DNA from 2 places in the Sphingomonas sp. FUKUSWIS1 genome. Region 2 is predicted to be linked to the other one. Evidence: riboswitches for the same ligand, from Rfam matches in the RefSeq annotation. Region 2 holds a riboswitch; the other holds the start of a gene.
The links. A riboswitch is a leader RNA that binds a small molecule or an ion and turns the genes downstream of it on or off. The one in region 2 is predicted to bind cobalamin.
Positions count from the first base shown of each region.

Region 1 (6,595 bases), on a different contig from region 2:
ACACCGGCACGCCGAGAAACGCAGTAACGACCCCTAGCTTGAGTTCGTTCGACGTCGGGATCACGCGTACCAGCACGTCCGCAAAGGTCAGCAATGCAGCACCGCCCAATGCGGAGGGGAGCAGGATCGCCGATGGCGAGCGATCGGTCATCGGCCGGACGAGATGCGGGACGATCAGGCCGATGAACCCGATCGCGCCCGATACCGCGACCGCCCCGCCGACCCCGATCGCCACCCCGACCAGCATCCGCACGCGCGTCCTTCGCAGATCGACGCCGAGCGCGCGTGCGCCATCCTCGCCGAGCGTCAGCGCGTCGAGCGCATGGCCGTCCCAGGCGACCAGCACCATGCCGATTGCGATACAGGGCAGCGCCAGCGCGACATGGCTGAACGACCGGTCTTCAAGCGACCCGAGCAACCAGGTCATGATCTCCATCGCCGCAAACGGGTTCGGGGACAGGTTGAGCGCCAGACTGACCCCCGCGACCGCCAGCGTTCCAACCGCAATCCCCGCGAGGATCAGCGACAAGGCGCTTTGCGACCCGGCCGCCAGCACGAACAGCAACCCCAGCGCCGCGAACGCCCCAGCGATCGCCACGATCGGCAGCATCGCCGGATGAAGCTCCGCCAGCCCGAAATACAGCGCGATCACCGCGCCCAGCGATGCCCCGTTCGACGCGCCCAGCACCGATGGCTCGGCCAGCGGATTGCGCAGGAACCCCTGCAGCGCAGCACCCGAAAGCCCCAGCATCGCGCCGACCGCGAGCCCGAGGATCGCGCGCGGCAGACGAAGTTCGAACAGGATCGCGCGTTCGATCGGATCGCCCTGCCCGCTGAGCGCCCGCACGACATGCGCCAGCGGGATGGCCGCACTCCCCACCGCGACCGACGTAGCGCCGGCCAGCAGCGCAAGCAGCGCGAGGCTACCGACCAATCGCGCACGCGTCACGCGTTCCATAGTGCCAGATCCCACCGCATCCTTTTCCGCCTAGCGCATAAGCGGCCGCTGCGGCAGGGCTTTGCGCATGCGCGGACGCCGTCTCCTGACCATCCTGATCATCGCTGCCGCTGGCGCATCTGCTGCGGCGGCAGCGCCTCGACCGCCGGCGCGTATCGTTTCGCTCAACCTGTGCGCTGACCAGTATCTTCTGGCGCTGGCCGACCCCGCGCAGATCGTCGCACTGACCCGGTTCGCGCGCGATCCGAACATGTCCGCTGCCGCCAACGCCGCGCGTACCATGCCCGTCAGCCGTGGCAGCGCCGAAGACGTCCTGATGCTCCGCCCCGATCTCGTGATCGCATCGCCGTTCCGACGCCAGACGGTCACGGCCGTTCTCGCCGGCCGGAACGTCGCGACGCTCGATCTGCCCCCCGCGGACAGCTATGCCGCGATCGTGACGCAAGTCCGGCAGGTCGCCGCAGCCATCGGGCACCCCGATCGCGGCGAAACGCTGATCCGCCGGATGGACACCGCGCTCGCACGATTGCCGCGCGCCCCGGGAGGTGGTCGTACGGCGGCCTATTATCAGCGTCGGGGTTTCCTGACGGGTACCGGCACGCTCGTCGACGAACTGATGCAGCGTCTCGGGCTGGCCAATCTCGCGACCCGGCTCGGCAAGCCGGCACTTTCGCAACTGTCGCTCGAACAAATGGCGCTGGCACGCCCGGACTATCTCGTCGTTGAGAGCGCCACCGACCGCGTGACCGATCAGGGCACCGAAATGCTGCATCATCCGATTCTCGACGGGATTCCCCGTCTGCGCATCCCCGAGGCGTGGACCGTCTGCGGAGGTCCCGCCTATGTGCTGGCCGCGCAAAGCCTCGCGGCGCAGTTGCGCACGCAGCGTCCAGCTAGTCCTCGCCGCGGCCGTTAGAACTCGACGCCGGCCTGGGCCTTGACCCCGCCCCGGAACGGATGCTTGACCAGCCCCATCTCGGTGACGAGATCCGCTGCGGCGATCAACGCCTCGGGCGCGTTGCGCCCCGTCGCCACGACATGCGTCATCGCCGGTCGCGCTGCGAATCCCGCAAGTACCTCGTCGAGTGGCAGATAGTCGTAGCGCAGGACGATGTTGATCTCGTCGGCGATGACCATCGCATAGCTCGGGTCGAGGATCATCCGGCGGACCTCGTGCCACCCTTCGCGCGCCACGGCGATATCGCGGGCCCGATCCTGCGTATCCCAGGTAAAGCCCTCGCCCATCGGCTTGAATTCGACCAGATCGGGGAAGGCGTCAAAGATGACCTTCTCGCCGGTCGTCATCGCACCCTTGACGAACTGCACGATCCCGACCTTTCGCCCATGCCCCATCATCCGCACCGCCATGCCGAGCGCCGCGGTGGTCTTGCCCTTGCCCGGTCCGGTGTGGACCATCAGCAGGCCCTTCTCGATCGTCTTGGCCGCGACGATCTTGTCCTGGACGACCTTCTTCTTGGCCATCCGCGCCGTGTGCTCCGCCTCGCTCCGCATCAGAATGCTGCCTTCACGCCGGCATAGGCACCGCGCCCCTGACCGACATAGCTGAACACCTCCTCGTACCGCTCGTCGAACAGGTTTTCGACCCGACCGAAGACCGATAGCCGGGGCGTCAGCTTGTACGCCGCGTTCAGGTTGACGAGGACATATTCCTGGAGCGAAACGCGGACAGGGACATAGCTCGGATCGGTATAGGCATCGTCCTGCTGCCGGCCATTATACCGGACGGTGAGGGTCGCCGAGGCGCTCTCGTCGCGGCTGAACGCAGTCATGTTGACGCTGCCGATATGGTTGGGGCGCCGGATCTCCACGCCCCCGTCCTCGCGCGCCTTCAGATAGGTATAGGCGAGGTCGAAGCGCAGCTGCGGAATCGGCTGGGCGGTGGCAAACACCTCGACGCCATGCTGCGTCGATCGCGTATTGCGGTTGCCGGGCGTCGCGACGAAGTCGGGGGCAGGATAGGTGGTAAAGATCTCGTTCGTCAGCCGACTGTCGAAATAGGTCGCGCCGATCGTCGCACGATCCCCCCCGAAAGCCTGTTCGACCCCGGCTTCCCACCCCTTTGACTTTTCGGGCTTGAGGTTCGGATTGCCGATGTAACGACCGTCGGAATAGCCGAAGAGATCGAAGTAGCCGGGGTTCTTCACGCCGGTACCGTAGGCGCCGCGCACCCGCGTTCCGGTCGCAAAACGATAGCTCGCCTGCGCGCGGTAGGTGGTGGTGTCATCGAACCGGTTATTCTCGTCGCGCCGCACCGATCCGCCGATCGCGAGCGCATCGTCGACGACGACGTCATACTGGCCAACGATCCCGATATTGTCGGTATGCCGCCGTCCCGTAAAGACGAACTCCGAAGGAGCCGCGCTAAGCGTCTGAAATTCCTCACGCTCGACATCGACTGCGGCGGTCAGCCGATGCCGGATGCGATCGGTGCCGAACCGGAAGGCGCTTTCGAACGATCCCTTGTACCGCCGGCCCTTGTTGCCAAAGCTCAAGGCATCGTCGACCAGCGCCCGGCGTGTCGTATCGGCAAACTGGCCGCTGAGCGCATTCGTCCAGCGGCCATCCGCCAGCGCCAACTCGGCCCGGACGAGCCCGTAATATGCCTCGACCGTGCTGCGCGCGCCTGGCGTATCGACGATCGTGCCGAACTGCGGGCCGCTCAATGCCGTGTCGTTGCTGTCGGCATCGGTATAGCTGTAGCGCCCGACGCCCGTGACCTTCAGCGTGTCGGTGGGCGACCAGCTGAGCTTGCCCGTCGCGCCGACGCTCTTCGCGCCGATGTCGCGCGATCCGCCCCGTGCGGTCGGCGTGCCGTCGGTGAGATAGGTCGAACTCGACAGCGCGTAGTCGAGATTGCCCGCTACGCCCGCGACCCGCGCGCCGCCCGAAAATGTGCCGAACGATCCCCCTTCGGCCCGCAGTGATACACCCGGGGCCTCCGCGCCGCTGAGCGTGAGATACTGGACGACGCCGCCGATCGCATCGGACCCGTACAGCGCGGACTGCTGGCCGCGCAGCACCTCGACCCGTGCCGCCTCGTCGGCGATCAGCGTGCCGAAATCATATTCGCCCTGATAGGGATCGGACACTTCGATCCCGTCGATCAGCACGAGCAAGTGATTGCCCTCCGACCCACGGATCCGGACCTGCGTCGTCCCCCCGACCGCGCCGGTCCGGCTGACCGCCAGTCCAGGGACGTCGCGCAACACGTCGGACACGATCCGGGTCTGGCGCTGGTTGAGCGTAGCGGCGTCGAGCACCGTCACCGACGCCCCGAGCTGATCGGCGGGAACAGCGTCGCCTGATCGCGATGCGGTAACCACCAGCTCGGCGCCGCCCGCTGCCGCCTCGCCCGTCGCCGCAGTAACCGGATCGGGCTCGGCCGCGCCCGGCGATGCAAAGGCCGTGGCGGTCGCGAGCGCCGCAAGCGAAACGAAAACTCTGGTCATGAAACGATACTCCCGGCGTCGCGAGCGACCGGCCGGGGCCTGCCGTCCGATGCCACGGACAGCCGGCGCAACGCTTGGGGTGTACGCCGAACTGCACCCGCCACGCGCACCGAAGCGGCCCCCGCCGCATGGTTCGTCGCTCAGACGGAGTACCGTGCCGCGGCCATCCCCTGGACCATGGCAAGAGCGACCGAGCGCCGGCAGGTCTCCTGGCTCGCGGGTCGACGCCCGGTACGCGACCTTCCCGGGCCCTGCGCTTACGCTCAGGCCTAGTGGTCGTCCCCTCATAACGAAGGAACATGCGCACCGCGCTCACCGCTTACAGTTGCAGGGACAGCCGCGGCATGAGGAGGCTCGCCTCCCGCACCGCATTCCCTTTGAAGCCCCGAGGGGCACCGACGCGATCTGCGACCCCGGCCTTCACCGGTTTCGCGGGGCGACGGTAGCGCAGAAAATTCCTGCCGCCAATGGGCCTAGAGTCTCGCGAGGATCGCCCGCGCCTGGCGCAGGTGCGGCGCATCGATCATCCGTCCATCAAGCTGCAGCGCGCCGGCCTCGGGAGCCGCCGCAAACGCTGCGACGACGGCATGCGCACGTGCCACGCTCGCCGCATCCGGCGTGAACGCGGCGTTGATCGTGGCGACCTGCGACGGGTGGATCGCCATCATGCCGGTGAAGCCGTCGCGGCTGCCGCGCGCGGCATAGGCTGCCAGCCCGTCAATGTCCGCGATTGCTGGATAGACCGTTTCGATCGCCGCTACGTCCGCCGCATGCGCGCCGAACAGCAGCAGCGATCGTACGAGCTTATAGGGCTCGGTATAGGACCCGTCGTCCTCCCGACTGGTCGCCGCGCCGATCGCCGCGGGCAGGTCTTCGGCGCCCCAGGTCAGGCCGCATAACCGGCCGTTGACCCGCGCATATTCGCCCAGTGTGAAGATCGCGGCGGGCACTTCGGTCGCGATCGGCAGGATCGGCGGACAGTCATCGCCATAAGCCTCGACCAGCGCGAGGACGGTCGCGGGTCCGGTCGCCTTGGGCAGCATGATCGCATCGGCGCCCCTCGCCGCAGCGATATCGTCGTCCAGCCACCCCGAGTCGACGGGATTGATCCGGACCATCCGCACGACGTCGGTGTGGTCCTGCAACGCGGCCCGGACCGCCTCGCGGGCAACAGCCTTGCGGGAGAGCGAGACCGAATCCTCCAGATCGAGGATGATGGCATCGGCCCCGCTCGCTGCGGCCTTCGCAAAACGCTCGGGCCGGTCTGCGGGCACGAATAGCAGCGAGCGCAACCTCATGCCGACGTCCGCAGCAGCAGCGCCGAGCGAAGGCACTGACAGACGATCTCGTCACGCTGGTTGATCAATTGGTGCATGAATGTGACGATCCCGGCGTTCGGGCGCGACCGGCTGGGCTTGAGCTCGGCGACCTCGGTCTCGGCGCGCATCGTGTCGCCGATAAAGACGGGTTTTGGATGCACGAGCTTGTCGTAACCGAGATTGGCGACGAGCGTCCCGAGCGTCGTGTCCCCCACCGACAGGCCGACCATCAGCGCGAAGGTGAAGGTGCCGTTGACGAGGATCTGGCCGAATTCGCTCGCCTTCGCCGCCTCCGCGTCGAGGTGCAGCGGCTGCGGATTGTGCGTCATCGTCGAAAACAGGAGGTTGTCCGTCTCCGTGACGGTGCGGCGGATCTCATGGACGATCCGGTCGCCGACTACCCATCGGTCGAAATAGCGGCCGGCCATCAGTCATCCTTCTCGATACGCGCGAGCACCATGCCATCGCTCACCTGCCCGCCTTCGATCGCGGTCAGTTCGGCAACCGTCCCGTCGAACGGCGCGACGAGCGAATGCTCCATCTTCATCGCCTCCAGCGTCACGAGCTTCTGCCCCTTTGCGACACGGTCCCCGACAGCCACGTCGACCGCGATGATCCGTCCCGGCATCGGTGATAAGATCGCGCCATCCGCTGCCGCCCCCATCGCCGCGCCAGACGCACGCCAGGGCCGCAACTGCCAGGTCTGCCCGGCATCGGAAACGAGGGCGGCATCGACCGGTTCATGGACGCCGCGACCGTCGAGATCGATCGTCACCGCGTCGTCGTCGAGCAGGAACCGCGCGGCCTTCAAAGGGGCCGCGTTGAGACGAAAGCCCGCCATCGGCTCG
Region 1 covers NZ_JPJC01000014.1:4,704-11,298, forward strand. Annotated here, with positions in the region: gene sphsw_RS01430 (FecCD family ABC transporter permease) at 1-958, opposite strand, end outside; gene sphsw_RS01435 (ABC transporter substrate-binding protein) at 1,026-1,874, shown strand; gene cobO (cob(I)yrinic acid a,c-diamide adenosyltransferase) at 1,871-2,470, opposite strand; gene sphsw_RS01445 (TonB-dependent receptor plug domain-containing protein) at 2,470-4,428, opposite strand; cobalamin riboswitch at 4,611-4,843, opposite strand; gene sphsw_RS01450 (HpcH/HpaI aldolase/citrate lyase family protein) at 4,902-5,726, opposite strand; gene sphsw_RS01455 (MaoC family dehydratase) at 5,723-6,175, opposite strand; gene sphsw_RS01460 (acetyl/propionyl/methylcrotonyl-CoA carboxylase subunit alpha) at 6,175-6,595, opposite strand, start outside.
Region 1: another riboswitch for cobalamin. It lies ahead of sphsw_RS01445 (TonB-dependent receptor plug domain-containing protein); the one in region 2 lies ahead of cobW (cobalamin biosynthesis protein CobW).

Region 2 (3,769 bases):
CCTTCGCCGTCGAGCATCAGCCGGTCGCCGTCGCGCGCGGCTTCCTCCTGGACGAGCACCGTGTCGGCGCCCGCCGGCATCGCCGCGCCGGTGAAGATCCGCGTCGCCTGTCCCGCGCCGACCGAACCGGTGAAGGGGCGCCCCGCCGCACTTTCGCCGATGACCGTCCACGGCCCGGGCAGATCTGCGTAGCGGATCGCATAGCCGTCCATCGCCGAGAGGTCGGTCGCTGGCTGGGTGCGGCGGGCGAGAATGTCCTCCGCGGCCCAGCGGCCCATCGCCGAGCGCAGCGGCACGGTTTCGGCGGGGACGCGCGCGGCCATGGCGAAGAGGCGGGACTGGGCGTCGGCGACGGGGACGAGAGGGCGCATGCGGGCTCCGTTCAGCGGGGCGATGAAGGTCTGCGCTGCTCGCACGATTGCCGCGGGGCGGAAAGCGGGCAACGCCGCGACCGGCAGGACACCGGTCGGTTATGCGATCAACGTACGAGGTAAGGCAGACGTTGCGGTGAGATGGGACGACATGCCCTGCGTTGCGTCGCGCGCAAATCCTGTCGTCAGCGCAGGCAAAACGCGCTAGCCCTGTGGCGCAGGTCCGACGCAAGCCGGATCCGCACAGATCGCGTCGGTGCCCCTCGGGGCTTGAATGGGAATGCGGTGCGGGGTTCGCCCCAAGACCGCAGCTGTCCCTGCAACTGTAAGCGGCGAGCGACACGCACCCGCCCCCTGCGACGGGGGCAGCCACTGGGCCGATGGCCTGGGAAGGTGTGCGTCGAGCCTTGACCCGCGAGCCAGGAGACCTGCCGGCGTCTGGTCGCTCTTGTCCCGGTCCAGGGGGTGGCCGAGGCACGGTGAACGCCGTCTGAGCGACGACAATGCGGCGGGGGCCGCATCGGCGACGCATGCCGGCCGCTCAGGGCGTCCGGTCGGCGCGCGTCCCGGTCGTTCGCGGCAGGCCCCCGTCCTCGTCGGACGCCGGGGATGTGCCAATGACCAAGATCATGACCGGGCGGACCGCCGGTCGTTCGACGCGACACCGGATCGGCTGGATGTTCGCGATGCTGGTGGCGGCCAATATCGCCGCCTGGGGATGGGCGTTCGCGCTGTTCCAGGCGCAGCCGCTGATGCTGGGCACCGCGATGCTCGCCTGGGGGCTGGGGCTGCGCCACGCGGTCGATGCGGATCATATCGCGGCAATCGACAATGTGACGCGCAAGCTGATGCAGGATGGGCAGCGGCCGATCGGGGTCGGCTTCTGGTTCGCGATCGGCCATTCGGGGATCGTCCTGATCGCCGCGGTGGCGATCGCGCTGACCGCGAGCGCGCTGGCGCAGTTCGAGGCGTTCAAGCAGGCGGGCGGGGTGATCGCGACGCTGATATCCGCGCTGTTCCTGTTCACGATCGCGACGATGAACCTGATCATCCTGCGATCGGTGTGGCGGACCTTCGGCCATGTCCGCGGCGGCGGGCGCTATGTCGAGGAGGATCTCGACCTGCTGCTCGGCAATCGCGGGCTGCTCGCGCGGCTGTTCCGGCCGATGTTCCGGCTGGTCACGCGCAGCTGGCACATGGCGCCGCTCGGCTTCCTGTTCGGGCTGGGGTTCGACACCGCGACCGAAGTCGCGATCCTCGGCCTGTCGGCGAGCCAGGCGGCGGACGGGTTGTCGATCGGTACGGTGCTGGTGCTGCCGGTGCTGTTCGCGACGGGCATGGCGCTGGTCGACAGTGCCGACGGGGTGGTGATGCTCGGCGCGTATGAATGGGCGTTCGTGAAGCCGATCCGCAAGCTGTATTACAACATCACGATCACGCTGATCTCGGCGATCGTCGCGATCGCGATCGGCGGGATCGAAACGCTCGCGCTGCTGGCGTCGAAGCTGGGCCTGAGCGGGGGCGTGTGGGACGTCGCTTCGGCGCTGGGCGAGAATTTCAACGGGCTGGGCTTTGCGATCATCGCGCTGTTCGTGGCGTGCTGGGTGCTGAGTTTCGCGATCTACCGGTGGAAGCGGTTTGACGAGATCGAGGTGGTGCGGGGGTAACGAGCAGCGTCGTCATCCCGGGCTCGACCCGGAACCTGGAGCCGGGCACCGGATCATGCGTGGCCCTGGGTCCTGGCTTTCGTCAGGATGACGGCGGTCATGTGCATTGGCACAATCGCCAAACTCCTCTAAACCCAACCCCGAGGTTTGGTTCTACCGAACCTCAACAGATCGCGCCGGTGCCCTTCGGGGCTTGAATGGGAATGCGGTGCGGGAGCTTTGCCTCCCAATGCCGCGGCTGTCCCTGCAACTGTAAGCGGTGAGCGAGACGCACAGGCCCCCGATGCGGGGGCAGCCACTGGGTCACGGGACCTGGGAAGGCGTGCATCGAGCTTCGACCCGCGAGCCAGGAGACCTGCCAGCGTCATGGTCGCTCTTGCCTTGATCCAGGGGATGGTCGCGGCACGGTACTCCGTCTGAGCGACGAACGCGTGTGGCCGTCTTGGTCGCGCGCGCGTGTGGCTGCGGATGTGCGTCCGTCCGTGGCTGTCGTTCCGACGCCCGGAGAGTATCGCATGACCGAACCCCAGCCGACCCTGGCCAAGATTCCCGTCACCATCGTCACCGGATTCCTCGGCGCGGGCAAGACCACGCTGATCAGCCATCTGATCCGTAACGCCGGGGGCCGGCGGCTCGCGGTGATCGTCAATGAATTCGGCACGCTCGGTATCGACGGCGACATCTTGAAGGGGTGCGCGATTCCCGATTGCCCGGCCGAGAACGTCGTTGAGCTCGCCAATGGCTGCATCTGCTGCACCGTCGCGGACGACTTCATCCCGACCGTCGAGACTTTGCTCGCGCTCGACCCGCGGCCCGACCATATCCTGATCGAGACGTCGGGGCTCGCTTTGCCCAAGCCGCTGCTCAAGGCGTTTGACTGGCCCGCGATCCGGTCGCGGATCACGGTCGACGGGGTGATCGCGCTGGCCGATGCGGAAGCGGTCGCCGCGGGACGGTTCGCGCCCGACCTCGCCGCGATCGAGGCGCAGCGGCGCGCGGATCCGAGCGTGGATCACGAGACTCCGCTCGCCGAGGTGTTCGAGGACCAACTCGCCTGTGCCGATCTGGTGCTGCTGACCAAGGCGGATCTGGCGGGCGAGGCGGGGGTGGCCGCGGCGCGCGCGGTGATCGCGGCGGAGTCCGCGCGTGCGTTGCCGGTGATCGCGCTGACCGACGGGGTGATCGATCCGCGCGTCGTGCTCGGGCTGAACGCGGCGGCGGAGGACGACATCGCCGCGCGACCGTCGCACCATGATGGCGCGGACGATCACGAGCATGACGATTTCGACAGCATGATCGTCGACCTCGGCGAGATCGCGGACCCGGCGGCGCTCGCCGCGCGGATCGAGACGCTCGCGCGCGACGCCGACATCCTGCGCGTGAAGGGTTATGCCGCGGTGACGGGCAAGCCGATGCGGCTGCTGGTGCAGGCGGTCGGGGCGCGGGTGCGGACGCAATATGACCGGCCGTGGCGCGGCGACGAGGCGCGCCAGACGCGGCTGGTGGTGATCGCCGAGCATGATCGGATCGACCCCGCAAGGATCCGGGCCGCGCTTCAGGGCTGACGGCGATGCACGTCGTCTTCCGCGAAAGCCACGGGCTGGAGGAGAGTGCGGTCCCGCAGGACCTCGCGCAGACTCCGGCGGATCTCGTCGTCCTGTCCTTTTCGGACGGGGATCTCGGCGCGTTCGCGGCCGGGTGGCGGCGTGCGGCGGCGAACGGGAGCCCGCT
Region 2 covers NZ_JPJC01000172.1:110-3,878, forward strand. Annotated here, with positions in the region: partial or broken gene sphsw_RS10950 (molybdopterin molybdenumtransferase MoeA) at 1-371, opposite strand, end outside; cobalamin riboswitch at 609-821, shown strand; gene sphsw_RS10955 (HoxN/HupN/NixA family nickel/cobalt transporter) at 1,001-2,038, shown strand; cobalamin riboswitch at 2,199-2,415, shown strand; gene cobW (cobalamin biosynthesis protein CobW) at 2,554-3,603, shown strand; partial or broken gene sphsw_RS10965 (hypothetical protein) at 3,609-3,769, shown strand, end outside.